DNA from 3 places in the Pseudoalteromonas sp. APC 3893 genome. Region 1 is predicted to be linked to each of the others. Evidence: predicted binding sites of a transcription regulator. Region 1 holds the regulator's gene; each other region holds the start of a gene.
What was found. The regulator LexA, encoded in region 1, represses DNA repair genes until DNA is damaged. The targets are predictions, from matches to a motif close to TACTGTATNNNNATACAGTA.
Positions count from the first base shown of each region.

Region 2: the regulator LexA is predicted to act here: its motif matches at 2,678-2,697, upstream of QMA12_RS06965 (YebG family protein).
Region 3: the regulator LexA is predicted to act here: its motif matches at 2,910-2,929, upstream of recN (DNA repair protein RecN).

Region 1 is NZ_JASDCD010000005.1:66,332-71,469, reverse strand. It holds gene ctaD (cytochrome c oxidase subunit I) at 1-421, opposite strand, end outside; gene coxB (cytochrome c oxidase subunit II) at 421-1,563, opposite strand; gene lexA (transcriptional repressor LexA) at 1,974-2,591, opposite strand; gene QMA12_RS08870 (hypothetical protein) at 2,686-3,459, opposite strand; gene QMA12_RS08865 (hotdog fold thioesterase) at 3,572-4,015, shown strand; gene QMA12_RS08860 (hypothetical protein) at 4,012-4,392, opposite strand; gene QMA12_RS08855 (hypothetical protein) at 4,553-5,138, shown strand, end outside.
Region 2 is NZ_JASDCD010000003.1:202,690-207,827, reverse strand. It holds gene QMA12_RS06975 (HDOD domain-containing protein) at 1-376, opposite strand, end outside; gene putP (sodium/proline symporter PutP) at 744-2,222, shown strand; gene QMA12_RS06965 (YebG family protein) at 2,317-2,628, opposite strand; gene QMA12_RS06960 (ComEA family DNA-binding protein) at 2,889-3,188, shown strand; gene QMA12_RS06955 (hypothetical protein) at 3,235-3,546, opposite strand; gene dsbB (disulfide bond formation protein DsbB) at 3,546-4,058, opposite strand; gene fadR (fatty acid metabolism transcriptional regulator FadR) at 4,368-5,081, shown strand.
Region 3 is NZ_JASDCD010000019.1:29,915-35,052, forward strand. It holds gene QMA12_RS17410 (hypothetical protein) at 327-650, opposite strand; gene QMA12_RS17415 (hypothetical protein) at 749-1,171, opposite strand; gene recN (DNA repair protein RecN) at 1,213-2,886, opposite strand; gene QMA12_RS17425 (hypothetical protein) at 3,102-3,659, opposite strand; gene nadK (NAD(+) kinase) at 3,738-4,622, opposite strand; gene QMA12_RS17435 (HrcA family transcriptional regulator) at 4,728-5,138, shown strand, end outside.

The DNA.
Region 1 (5,138 bases):
GCATAAATAGTGATGCTAATAGAATCAAAAACGCAAATGGTAGAATCCAGAAGCTCCAGTTATTCATTCGCGGTAATGCCATGTCTGGCGCACCAATCATCAGGGGTATCATCCAGTTTGCCAGCCCAGTAAATGCCGGCATGACAGCACCAAACACCATTATCAAACCATGGACTGTGGTCATTTGATTAAAAAAGTGCGGGTCAACTAATTGTAATCCTGGCTGAAATAATTCAGCACGGATCACCATCGCCATGGCACCACCGATCAAAAACATGGTCAGTGAAAATATTAGATATAAGCTCCCGATATCTTTATGGTTAGTCGTAAACAGCCAACGCTTAAACCCAGTTGCGCAGTGATGATGTCCAGCATCGTGATGCGCAGCGCCGTTATTATTTTCGTCTGTTATGCTACTCATTACTTAGCCTCCGCAGTTGCATCAATCAAAGCCTGAATTTGGCTAGGTTGAACCACATCACCCGTGTCATTACCCCATGCATTACGCTTATAGGTAACAACCGCCGCAAGTTGCTTTATCGATAGTTGTTTTACAAATGCTTGCATTGCAGTGCCCGGGCGACCATGAACTACGACATCAATATGCTCATTAACATCTCCCAATACCACAGGGCTATTTTTAAGCGCCGGGAAGACGCCAGGTAACCCTATACCGGTAGGTTGATGGCACGCTGCACAACTGGCCATATAAACTTGTTCACCTAAGGTCATTAATTCTTCTTTAGATAAGGTTTGATCCATCAATGCTGCATCTGCGGCAGCCGCTTTTTGTTTAGCTTGCTTGGCATCGGCTAACCAATTAACAAAATCTTGCTCAGACTTCGCTTCAACCACCACAGGCATAAAGCCATGATCTTTACCGCATAACTCAGCACACTGGCCGCGGTAAATACCTTCTTCGTTAATTTTGGTCCATGTTTCGTTTATAAACCCAGGGTTGGCATCTTTTTTAACTGCAAAATCAGGCACCCACCATGAGTGAATAACGTCATCCGATGTCATTAAAAAGCGAATCTTTTTGTTGATTGGTAAAACTAAAGGTTTATCAACTTCGAGTAGGTAGGTATCTGTTTTATCGGCTTGGTTGGCAATTTGGTCGTTCGGTGTTGATAAAATTGAATAAAAACTAACGTCTTCCCCCATATATTCATAATGCCACTTCCACTGAGAACCTGTCACTTTAATGGTAATGTCAGCTTTGCTGGCATCCTCCATCGCAATTAAGGTTTTTGTCGCAGGCACTGCCATTGCAATTAGAATGACAAACGGAATCGCAGTCCAAAGTATCTCAACCTTGGTGCTTTCATGGAATTGGGCAGGTATCGCCCCTTTTGATTTGCGGTGATGTATTAAAGCCCAAAACATAACGGCAAAAACAATCACCCCAATCACACAACAAATTATAAATATTGTCATGTGCAGTTGATAAACATTATTACTTATATCGGTTACACCTTCGCGCATATTAAATTGACTATTTGCCAATAATTGCTGCGGCAGCATAAATAATATAAGGCACAAGGTAGAGCTCAGTTTACCCATGTGACGGCTCCTTTTGATGCTATTGCTAACGCAAAGCGAAAAGGCGGCACTGCTTTTTTCGCGCCAATTCGTTATTTTTATTGTAACTGGTTAAATTAATCTCTTCGCATGCAACAATAAATTGCAGCAAGGCCCCAAAAGATCAGTCGTTAACACAGTGTATTAACCAATTAGTTAAAAAATGAACAATTAGCAAGTTTTAGTGCAAATAAAATTCTATTTTGGTGCAAAAATAACAATACAAAATCAGCGCGTTATTTTAAATTCAGGTGAGGAAAGAAATGGCTAAAAGCAGGAGGTATCTAGCTTATATAGAGCTTTAGTAGCTACAGACAAGTGCTAAAACTAGCAGTTAAATAAAAATATAAAAGTGAAAGCACCAAATATCACCAATTTGGTGCAAAATAGGTTTACATCCAATCAGCATTACGGATCACACCGACTGCAAGCCCTTCAATATTAAAAGACTCATGCTCTAAGTCTACTTCAATTGCAGAAAACTCTTCATTTTCGGCGTGCAACAAAACTTTACGCCCGGCTTTTTCTAGGCGCTTTACAGTTACATCATCATCAACACGCGCTACCACTACTTGGCCGTTTTCAGCAACTTGGGTTTTATGCACCGCAAGTAAATCACCATCCATAATGCCAATATCTTTCATACTCATGCCTTGTACACGCAATAAAAAATCAGCGGCAGGCTTGAACATTAAAGGGTCAATCTGGCAATGGCTTTCAACATGTTGTTGCGCCAAGATAGGTTCACCCGCTGCTACTCGGCCTATTAATGGTAATCCGAGCTGCTCTGGCTCATCTTCTTCCACCAGCTGAATACCGCGGCTTGCACCCGGCTTCATTTTAATAACACCTTTTTTAGCCAGTGCTTTTAAGTGCTCTTCGGCAGCATTAGCGCTTTTGAAACCTAAAGTTTGCGCAATTTCAGCACGCGTAGGTGGCATGCCAGTATCTTTGATAAACACTTTGATTAATTCAAGAATTTGAGCTTGACGATTCGTTAATGGGCGCATACAACTGGTTTTCCATACAGTACATTTAACTGTGAGTATATACAGTTATTTGAAAATCGCAAATTTTAAATTCGCTAGCTTTAACCCTTCTTGATTACCATCTGGTACTCAGCAATAAAGTAGCGCTATTTAAACCATCATCAGATTTCAAAGATGAGCCTAAACCAAACTTCAACGCTATATGTTCATTAAACCAATACTGTGTTTGCAACTCATAATTATCATCTCGATCGCCTCGCCCATGTACGTTAGCAACTACGCCAACAGACCAGTCTTGATTAACGTAATACGCTGCTCGGCCTTGGATGTAACGATACCGCCCTGCCAATTGCTTTGCCTCTATATCCCAGCCTTGATTATTATTGATATTAGTCCAGCGAATGTAAGGCGCATAACTCCACTCAACCGAAGTTAGCTCCTCGCTTGGATAAAAGTGACGTGTTTCTTCCACCCGACTATAAAAAGCAGTTAAGCCAATTTGCAATTGATCGTTTATTTGATTACCTATCGATGCATTGAGCAAAGAACTATCTGATTGCCAAATACCGCTATCATCATCCACATGCTGTACACCAGCCGCCAGAATAACGCCATGCTGCCAATAATAAGTCGCATCACTGGTAATATAATACAGGTTATCATTAGCAAACCCGCCGATAGCGACATTACTCACTCGATGCAAATGGCTTTTCAACTCTTGAGGGCCCGATAAGGCGTCCAAATCATCATTAAAATAACGATACCTCGCGCCTAGAAATGCTTTATCTAACCCGCTTAAATCTGTAAATCCCACTTCAACTTGATGGTTTATAGCTGCATAACTTGGAAAAGCTAAGCCGCTAATAAATATCGCTATTATTTTTTTCATTGCTACGTCCAAAATGTAATTTTAGGTACATTTTAACGATTTTGATGATCTTAACTGTAGGAAAGTGTACAAAAGTGTAGACTGGTTTTAAATTTTCAATTAAGGACATTCCATGACTATTTGGTATCAACCAATCACCTTAGAACAGTGTAAGCAACTTGATGAGGGCATTAACGGCCAAGGCACATTAATGAAAACAATGGGTATTGAAATTAGCGAAATTGGTGATGACTACTTAGTTGCCACTATGCCCGCGATACCTCAACATCATAATCCTATGGGCATGGTACATGGCGGTGCCAATGTCGTACTTGCTGAAACGGTTGCCAGTTATGCAGCAAACTTTGTGATTGATTTTACTAAGTTCTATTGTGTAGGCCAAGAAATCAACGCTAATCACTTAAAAGCTTCACGCAATGGAACTTTAACCGCAATAGCAAAGCCTATTCATTTAGGTAGACGTACTTCAGTATGGGAAATTAAAATAACAAATAGTCGCAACGAACTATGCTGCGTATCAAGAATGACCGCAGCAGTGGTTGAACGTAAAAATTAGCTTTCGATAGGGTAAATAGTTATTTCAACACCCGCACCAATTGCAGATATTCTAAGTAGAGTGTCTGCTTGCAGTGCTTGATTAAAGCATTTCGGTGAAGTACCCGACTCAAAGCCAATATCAAATGTACGCCGAGAACACGACAACCACTGTTTTAATGCATTACGTGAGCATGATTCTATTAACTCACATAAGTGGTTAATCGCTTTATCCGGTGTAGATACCTCAATATTTGCTTCTACACGCGCTAATTGACGATATTCATCGTGGTCATAATGTAAAACTGTGGCAATTTTTTTTAAGTCAGCCACTAGCGCACTAATATCTTGTTTAGACTCAAGCTCTAGATCTACGTTTAAAAATTGAATTTCCGACATTTGTAGCTTTACCCTTAACCCATGTTAAATACACCGCAAACTTTAACCTAAATTTGTATATATACCAAATCATCTATTACCTGCGACAATTTGCCACATTGGCAAAAGCCCCCTAACCTATAAAATATCGCACTGAAAAATAACAATAAATGAGTAAGTAATGAACAAACGCATTTTCAAGCATGCACGAAAAATTCATAAATGGCTTGGTTACATACTCGCACTACAAATCTTTGCATGGCTATTAGGTGGTTTAGTGATGAGTGCAATTCCTCTCGATAAAGTACATGGCAAACATTTAGCATTGCGCTCCCTTGAAAACCCGTTTACGCAGGTCGACTACCCTACATCACTTGATAACATTGTTTCTCAGGTGGCGCAGCCAATAAAAATAAATTACACCCACTTTTTAACAACACCTATTATTACTGTGACGAGTGAAAATGAAGAGCACAGTTTTAACGGCTTAACTGGCCGCCCTTTCATTGCGCCAAGTAAAGCGCAAATAATTGCTAATGCACAAGCTCATTTATTAATCGATGCCAAAGTAAATGCAGCGGCTAAACTCGAAATAGGCCCAAGAGAAGTAGGCTATAAAGAAAATATTTGGCAAGTTAGCTTCGATGATAATTTTAATACAACCCTGTATTTATGGGCTGATAGTGGCAAAGTTATCACTGTTCGTAGCACTATTTGGCGGATTTTTGACTTTTTCTGGATGTTACATATCATGGACTACGATGAAC
Region 2 (5,138 bases), on a different contig from region 1:
GACGCCATACAGGTTGGTGTATGTAATCATCTAGCGCTAGGGTATAACCTTTTTCTTTAAGATCTTTAACCAGCGCGAGTAAGCGCTTACCAGGTTGTATAGTCTCTAAAATTTCAACAACTATTTGCTCTTTACCAAGTAAAGTTGGGTAGCCTTTTTGCAATGTTTTTAAAGTAAAATTAATATAGGCGGGTTTATTGTCCGTTAAATCTTCTAAACCAAAATTAAACTGACTGCCTTCAATTAAACGAGAAGTTGCTTCATCACCATCAATATCAGGAAAAACATTATCAACGCCATCTCTAAAAAGTAACTCATAGCCGACGAGTTTTTTTTCACGATCTAAAATGGGTTGACGCGCAGCGTAAAAATACATAAACAACAGATCCGATTGATTTAAACATTAACAAAGGCAATATAAGACAAAACATAGAAAATAGCATTAATTATATTTTACAGACCTACTGCTAAAGTACTGATTTTTTATAAATATATTGTTTTAATCGTAAGGCAATTAATATTAAATTTCCATTTATATCCTCTTAAATAAAAAAAATAGTTAAAAACCTATTAACCTCAGTTACTTATTTGATTAACGCAGAGAGTGGAGTTATTTGCCCCAGCCATGATATAGTCAGGTTCTAAGTTGGTTTTTACACCAATAATGTCTTTTGTATTACATTGATTAATGAGTCATTATTAGGATTAAAAGCCAGATTTAAACTTCTTAAGCGGAGGCAAATTTGGAAACAGGAATGATTATTTCTTTAGCTGCGTATTTTATCGTTATGTTAGGGATTGGCCTATATGCGTATAAACAGTCAACCAGTGATGTATCTGGTTATATGCTTGGTGGGCGTAGTTTGTCACCTTCAGTAGCTGCACTTTCAGCAGGCGCGTCAGATATGAGCGGCTGGATATTAATGGGTTTACCTGGCGCTATGTTTGTAACCGGCTTTAGTAGCACTTGGATTGCAATTGGGTTAGTACTCGGGGCTTGGGCAAACTACTTCTTAGTTGCACCACGGCTTAGGGTTTACACTGAGAAAGCAAATGACTCAATCACCATTCCAGACTATTTCTCAAATCGTTTCACCGATAAATCAAACTTACTCCGTGTGGTATCAGCGGTAGTGATCATTGTGTTCTTTACACTCTATACTTCTTCGGGCGTGGTTGCTGGCGGTAAGTTATTCGAAAGCTCGTTTGGCTTGAGCTATGAAATGGGTCTTTACATAACAACAGGCGTGGTTGTTTTATACACCTTGTTTGGTGGTTTCTTAGCAGTAAGCTTAACCGACTTTGTACAAGGCTGTATTATGTTTGTTGCATTAATATTGGTACCGACAGTCGCTTATTCATTACTAGAGCAACCATTAGAGTCTACGTTGCACAGTGTTAATCCAGATATGCTTAACTGGATAGGTGCAGGCTCAGCTCTGGGAATTATTTCGGCGATGGCGTGGGGCTTAGGTTATTTTGGTCAACCACATATTATTGTACGTTTTATGTCTGTACGTAGTGTAAAAGATATGCCGACTGCTCGTCGCATTGGTATGAGCTGGATGATAATCGCCGCCATTGGTGCTGTAGGCACTGGTTTATTTGGTGCAGCTTATACCTACGAAAATAATATTGTTGTTGACGATCCTGAAACGATTTTCTTGATTTTGTCAGAGCTGCTATTCCATCCATTAATTGCAGGCTTTTTATTAGCAGCAATTTTGGCTGCTATCATGAGTACGATTTCGTCTCAGTTATTGGTTAGTTCAAGTTCATTGACTGAAGATTTTTATAAAACCTTCTTACGTAAAGAGGCAAGTGACACCGAGCTGGTAACAGTAGGGCGTATTAGCGTTGCCATTGTCGCGCTATGTGCAATCTACTTAGCGTATGATCGCGATAGTTCAATATTAGACTTAGTCAGTAATGCATGGGCTGGTTTTGGTGCCGCATTTGGTCCACTTGTATTATTTAGCCTGTACTGGAAACGAATGAACTTTGCTGGTGCACTTGCCGGTATGCTAGTGGGTGCTATAACCGTATTGGTCTGGATTTATGCGCCTATAACAATTGATGGTGAAAAACTCAGTAGCCTTATTTATGAAATTGTACCTGGCTTTATTCTTTCAAGTATTGCCATTTTAGTCGTAAGCTTAGCGACACCTGCTCCAAGTAATGAAATTACTACTTTATTTGATGATGTAGAAAAGTCACTGTAAAAGTAAGATTTATTCCCTAATCATTCCAAGGTGGTTTGGGGTAATAAAAAAAGGAGCTTAATAGCTCCTTTTTTATTACCCGAATTAAGTTCTATTACGCTTTATCTTCTGCGTTTTTTAAATCGGCTACATTAGCTGTGTCTTTCTTTGTTTTTGCAGCAGGTTTGTTTACAGGTTCTTTTGCGCCTTTTAATACATTGATGAAATCATCTTTGCTTTTTGCGATTTCAAGCGCTAAAGATTCAATTTGTTGCTCGCTTAATGGTACATCCACTTTTTCGAGCATTACCTCAAGTGATTCTGCAATATCGAGCATTTTGTCATACGCATCAGCTTCTTTTTTAGTAGTAAACGTCATTCGCTCGACTCCGTTTCTTTCTACAACATATTTAACAACAACAGCCATGATCTCTCCTGCCAATTTGCTTAGTGTGAATTAACGCACTGATATTGATTACTGTTTTTATATACAGTAATTGTTTGCGGGCGTATTTGCAAGTTAACTTTTTTATTTTTTATTATAGGTACAGTTGACAAAGTAATTGCTCTTTACTTTATTTATAGAGTCACACTTTTTTAGTACCTAATGGTTTTTATATTGCTTAAAAGGGTGTCGTAAACATTTACTATTAATTGAGTCCATGTATGGATATCACGGAGGAAAACATGAAGTTACTAAGTTTAGTAGTTGTACTAGTCTGTTTAGGTTTTATAAGCCCAAGTTATGCGAGTGATACTAAGTCTGCACCAGCTAGTCAGGCGGTAAAAAAGCTTGAGAGTATCAATGTAAATAAAGCCAGTGTAGAGCAACTGATGCAGTTACCTGGTATTGGTAAGTCAAAGGCGCGCGCTATTATTGACTATCGTACAAAACAAGGAGAATTTAAATCAGTTGCAGATTTAACGAACGTGAAGGGCATTGGTGATAAATTGCTGGCAAAGTTAGACGGCAAAATTAAAATCTAAGCTTATAGCTAAGTTACAGGTTAATTACTTTAGAATATAAGGCGAATTAATATTCGCCTTGTTTCCCTTCTTGTAGCTTTAATGCATCGGCTATAAAAGGCTTGGCAAATGCAATTTCAACGGGCGTGGTTAATAACGGATAGCTTAAACCTGCTACTAATAAAGCAGCTAACATTAACCAACCTTCAATATAAATAAGCGAGGCGAATACAGGTGTGAGTAACAGCAACTTGACAATACGTAAGCTGATTTTTTGCAGTGGTGAAAGCATTGATAATGCAACTGCAATTATGTGTTGGCGTTGACGTACTTTAAGGTGCTGCAATTGCTTAACTTGGCTTGAAAAAAACGCAAACATTAGACGCTCTTCTTAATCATTAGGCGTGAAAAAACAACCACGATTAAAACTAAGCTGATCAAGCCAAAGATAATTTCCATCCACGCGGGCATACTTAAACCTAAAAATTGCCAATCAATATTACCGCAATCACCTGTTGCAGCGAAAAATTGTGGGATCCATTCATGTAATGGCACGGGAAAGTTAGGCTCAAATTCACAGCTAAATGCGAATGGGTCGGTTGTTGTTTGCATATCAATATGTTCACGGGCTAATAAAAATCCCCAAATACTCGCACCAGCCCAGCTAGTGAATGCAGTAATACGTATTAGTATGTTACTAGGATTAATCGCTCCAATAATCCCCGCGATTAATAGCCCGAGCATCGCTGTGCGTTGATATATACACATGATACAAGGCTCTAAGCCCATTTGATATTGGAAAAATAAAGCAATAACTTCAAATGTAAAAGCAGTCAATGCTAATAAAACCCAAGGCGTACGTTTGTGTGCTAAATTTGCTAACCAATTCATAAGAGTTCCGTTTAACTATTTTATAGTGAGATTATGGCTTAGTCATTAATCAAGGTGCAAGGATAAACCTTACTGGAGTGCTTAAAATCATGTAAAGTTTACTAAATTTGCTTTATTAAATGTGGGTGTATGCGTTTGTCTAGGTTTTGTTATGTTCTAATTCATTGGCTATTTATTATCTGCATTGCACAAACCTGAAAAATAGCTGAGTTCTGAGTTACTTTACTTGTTAGTTTTGCTTCGTCTGGTACAATCAGTCAGTTAATAGTGTTTAAGTGAAGTAATATTGATAACTCGAGTGGGAATTGAATGAGAATTTTTAAAGCGAAAAGTCCAGCTGGATTTGCAGAAGAGTATATTGTTGAATCAATCTGGAATGGTGATTTCCCTCCAGGCTCTATACTTCCTGCTGAACGCGAGTTATCAGAGCTAATCGGTGTTACGCGTACTACATTACGTGAAGTGCTGCAGCGTTTAGCACGTGATGGTTGGTTAACAATTCAACATGGTAAACCCACACGAGTAAATAATTTTTGGGAAACATCTGGCTTAAATATTCTTGAAACACTCGCTCGTCTTGATGAAGACAAAATGCCAGAGCTTACTGATCAACTGCTTTCTGCACGTACTAATATCAGTGCAATCTATACGCGTGCTGCAATTAAACTAGCGCCAGAGCGTGTCATTGAAATACTCTCACAAAGTGATGAGTTAGAAGACAGCGCGCAAGCATTTGCCGATTATGATTATAAAGTTCATCACGAATTAGCGGTTGCAGGTAACAACCGTATATACGTACTAATTTTAAATGGCTTTAAAGGCTTTTACTCCAAAATTGGTTGCCATTACTTTTCAGATCCCGGCACTCGCCAGCTAGCACGTCAATTTTATAAAGACTTGACGACTTTAGCTGAAAACCGAGAGCATGATGGCGCTATTTCTATGATGCGTAAATATGGTCACCAGACAGGTGAAATTTGGCAAGAAATTCGCGGTGATATGCCAGAAGATATTATGGATTAACTATCAAAGCATTAAAGAATAAAAAGCCTGTTTTTACAGGTTTTTTTGTGCGTGTTT
Region 3 (5,138 bases), on a different contig from region 1:
GCAAGCAATATACTTTGATAAAATAGAAAAGCAATTTTGAATGGCCGAAATTCGCTCTTTTTAGTAATTCGTCTAAACACGTTTTGGGGCAGAAACGAGTTATCTCTGAATGTTTGATTATGGCACCAAGCCACCCCTAAGCTCTAAATCATTTGTGTCCAAGCGAGTGGAAGAGCGTTTGCTTCACGGCTTAAGCAGTAACTAAAATTTTAATATTGATTGTTGGGTTTCGTTGCACTCAACCCAACCTACGGTGATAAATTAAACACTGAGCTAAATGTGGCTTCCTAGCGCCTATTGCCTAGCCCCTCGTACCTTTAACCTTATTAATGACTAGCTTGCAAGCTTTGTAGCCAAGCATCGGGTTCTGCGATGATAAATTCTAGACAATGTTTATCTGTGGTGGTGATTTTAATACCAGAATTGCTGATAGGTATTATGCCTGCGGCTTTTGCTGTGCATCTTTCAACGCGTGCTATGGTGTCGCGTTTAATGGCGTAACTACCTAAGTTTAACTGTTTATTAAGGGCTTCAAAGTGGAGTAAATGCTCAGTTAACGTTAAACGTCCATCAGCTTTTGCAGCGCCTAATTGTATTGTTGCGTAACTTGTTTTTAGTTGGGTTACTTTTGCAAGAGTTGCGTTCATCATTCACTCCGTGATTTTAATTTTTATTGAGTGTAAGCGGTGTTTTAATATGTGTCAATTTTGTAAATTAAATGTATTTATATTTGTCTGTACATAAAAGATTACAAAAAATTCTTTGCTCTATTATGTAGCTTTTGTTGTTTGTTTAACGAGATAAAAGCAAATAACACCACGCTCATTTGCACTGTTAATGCAATTAAGGTGCTCACTAAATTAAAGCGGCTCTGTGCACTGTTAGTGGTGTTTAGCTCGATTAACCATGCAAGCGCTAACATTAACACTAACGAGCCATGTAAAAAGCGTTGCAGATTGGCTTTAAACTTTAAATGTTTAAAAAAGCTAAAACCAAAGAGCAGTAAACTCAGGATTGGAGTGAGCAAAATACAAATAAATGACAGCGTTATAAATGGTTGCCAATTTATGGCCGTGAGCGCGCTTGATTGTTGAATATAGTCTTTACAGCCGGTTAAAAGCACGAAGGCAAACGTGATCGCGCTAGTTTTGAGTGTGGTGTTATTTATCATTTTCGTCTATTCATTATGAGTTATTAAACAAAGTACTGAGCTTAACCGTGGGCAGAAATAAGCTCTTTAGCGTTTGCCCGGGCCATTTTGCTAATGTTATCGCCGGCGAGCAAGCGGGCAATTTCATCAATACGACCATTTTTATTTAAACTCTGCATATGGGTAAACGTTTCGCCATCGGCGATTTCTTTGGCAACAAAAAATTGTTGATGCCCTGAACTTGCCACTTGCGGTAAGTGAGTAACGCAAATAACTTGGGTTGATTTACCCAGTTGACGTAATAATTTTCCTACCGCTGAGGCCGTTGGGCCAGAAATACCCACATCTACCTCATCAAAAATCAGGGTCGGTGTTGTCACTTTTTGCGCAATAATAACCTGTATCGCTAAGCTAATTCTCGATAACTCACCACCCGATGCTACTTTAGATAAAGGCTGTAGCGGTTGCCCTGGGTTGGTTGATACTAAAAATGCAATAGAGTCAAAACCAAGGCTATTAGGCGCACGCTCTGGCTCTTTTTTTAGGGCTATTTCAAATTGGCCATTCTCCATAGATAAGTTTGCCATACTAGCGCTGATCAAGGTGTTTAATGTCATTGCAGCTTGCAAGCGGCTTTCACTTAATTCATCAGCGGCATATTGATATGTACTAAGTGCGTCTTCAATTTCTTGTGCTAGCTGCTCGAGCCTGTCAGAGTTGTGGCTTATTGAGTCAAGCTCTTGGCTAATTGATTGGTGAAAATCAACCAGCTCTTCTGGTTTAATATGATGTTTGCGAGCAAGATCCATGGCGCCACTTAAACGCTCTTCAACCTCAACTAAGCGGTTAGGGTCAAGCTCCGTTTGCTCGGCGTAGTTTCTGATTTCGCGGCTGGCTTCTTCTACTTGAACAGCCGCTTCTTCTAGCAAGGTTGCCACACCAGACAAATTTGCATCGTAGTGCGCTAATTCAGCAAATTTTTGGGCGCTGTGTTGTAAAATAGAACACGCATTTTGCTCGTCGCTTTCGTACAAGTGCTGCAACTCTCGCTGACAAGACTCAAGAATCGTTTGGCTGTGGCTTAATTTGTGATGTTCAGCTTCAATAGCGCTGAATTCATTTTGTTGTAAAGCAAACTCGTCTAATTCAGCTACTTGATATTCCAGTAACTGTTTTTGCGCAGCTTGCTGTTGCTGGGCTTGTTCAAGCGCAGTGAACTCTTTTTGTAAACTTTGATAATGTCGATATTTACTTCGCACAGCATCAACAAGTTCAATATGCCCAGCATAAGCGTCTAGCAAATGCAGTTGATGATCCGCTTTTAACAGGTGCTGATGAGCATGTTGACCATGAATTGAAATAAGGTGTTGGCCAAGCTCTTTTAATTGAGCTGCCGTGACAGGGCTGCCATTAATATAACTTTTACTACGGCCATTTTTACAAATAACGCGGCGTAGCAAGCATTCATTGTCGTCATTGGAAAGTAAATGTTGCTCTAGAAATTGCACTGCATTAGGTAATGCGGTGATATCAAATTGAGCGCAGATTTCTGCCCGCTCTGTACCAGGGCGAACGGCTGAGGCCTCTGCACGTTCTCCTAGGCATAAAGATAGGGCATCGATAGCAATCGATTTACCGGCACCGGTTTCACCGGTTATTGCTGTCATGCCACTGTGCCATTCAGTGCTGAGGTTGCTTACAATTGCGAAGTTTTTTATTTCTAATCCAATTAACATACTGTTTATCCATCCAGCTAATTGACTGTTAATTTATACAGTGTTTTGGGTTTTTGCAAATTAAATTTTTAAATTAATTCAAATTTTATACACATAGTAGAAAGGGCAATGAACAGTGGAAGGGCTAAATGTGGCAGGAGAAACTGTAATAGGTAGTTGAGTAATATAGATAACTTTTAAATCATTAGTGCAGGGTGAATTGCTCACCCAACCCGTTATGCAATATTACTATGTATGCTGTTATTTTGTTCTGCTGAGTCGTTGTTATTATCCGTTGTTGTGATGTAGTCATCGCCATTGCCGCTAAGCTCTGCTGACTCCAAGGTTTTTATAAGAGAAGGGAGTATTTCATAATAAAATGTACGGTTGTACTCAATACCGCCATACGGCAACTCGGCCACAAATAACGACAGTTGTTCTGATAACTGACCACGCTCACCGGTCACGTAGGTTTTTGCCAGTTCACTATTAACCGTGTTTATGAGTGAATCAACAATGCGCTCTAGGTATAGTAAGTTTTCATCTGTGTGTGGTTGCACAACAAAAAAGTTACTGGCAATCACCTGAATGCGGGCTATATATTTTGGTTTTATAATTTTTGCTGCGCAAAACTCGTTTAGCTTTGATTTTAAGTGAGTCGTAACTTCGGCCACTCTACTGTTAAACAGTCGTTTTTCGGCTTCGCGTGCTTTGCGGCGATTGTTTTCAATAACAAGGTAGGTACCTAATAATGTAATTAATAACAGCAAAGCTAAAAATACAACGTACGTCATATCGGCTTTATTTCCCATTTAAGGTATTTATACTATTTTTTGATATTTTGCTCTAAAGTATGGGTAAGTGCAATAAGATTAATACAAACGACTACCCCAATTAAGCTTAGTTCGTAAAACGTGATAATAAGAGTAGTCTTTAGGATGAATTAATCTCAGTTTTTTATCCGCCTTTTTAATGACTACTTCATCGCCTGGGAGTACAGCTAAAACCACATGGCTGTCGCAACTTACTTGCAGGCTATCGGTATTTTCTAAGCTCAGCTTTAGTCGCACTTCGTTATCAGCATCAACCACTAATGGGCGGCTTGAAAGAGTGTGTGGAAACATCGGCACTAATGAAATCGCGTTAAGTTCAGGTGTTAAAATTGGTCCACCACCAGAAAGCGAATAAGCAGTTGAACCTGTTGGTGTTGATACGATTAAGCCGTCGGAGCGTTGAGAAAACACAAACGCATCGTTGATAAAGGCCTCAAATTCAATCATGTGGGCGACTTTATCGGCATGTAGTACGGCTTCGTTTACCGCTGAATTTGCGCTTTTAAGCTCAGCATGACGATACACTTCTACTTCGAGTAAAAAACGGTTTTCTTCTATATATTGGCCACTTAGTACTTGTTCTAAGCTTGCTTCAAAACCTTCGGGGTTTAAATCTGTCAGAAACCCTAAATTCCCCCGGTTTACACCAATAACGGCTACATTAAACCGCGCTAAAACACGCGCTGCACCTAACATGTTTCCATCACCGCCAACTACAATGGCTAAATCAGCTCGTTCACCGAGCTCTATGAGTTTAACGAGTTTGTCTTTTGGTATATCAGCAAGTTGGTGCCCAGTGCGCTGTTCAACAATCACGTTAAATCCTAACGCATTTAAAAATGTATAAAGGCGTTGTAAGGTAGTGGCTGCGCCATCGTGATTTGCTTTGCCAATTAAGCCTATGGTTTTAAACGGTGATTCCATGATGTTTACGCGAATAGTTATAATATCGTTAGGGTAACTCATAAATGATTGCTTTGAAAACCTCAGAGTCTTGAAATAACTTCTCGTTGCCCCGATATACCCAATATGCAGCAAGATGTAGATACTATGAATTTAAATCCGCGAGATCAGCAAATATTTTCCGCCGTAATGAGTCTTTATTGTAATGGTGAAGGTTTACCTGTGGCGTCAAGCCGTATTGCTAAGCAAAAAGGCATGGCTGTATGCTCTGCAACGGTGCGTAATGCTATGTCACGCCTTGAAAAGGTCGGGCTGTTATATTCACCTCATACCTCCGCAGGGCGCGTACCGACTAATGCAGGCTTTGATTATTGGCTAAGTGAGTTTTTTCCGTTAACTAATATTGCTCAATATTGGCATCCCGCTCAGGCGCAATTGGTTGAGTTGGCTCATGGATTAAGTCAAAAATACCAAGTGTGTTGTTGTGTTGGCTTACCGCAAGTAAGCTCGCAACATGTATTTAGAGTAGAAGTGCTC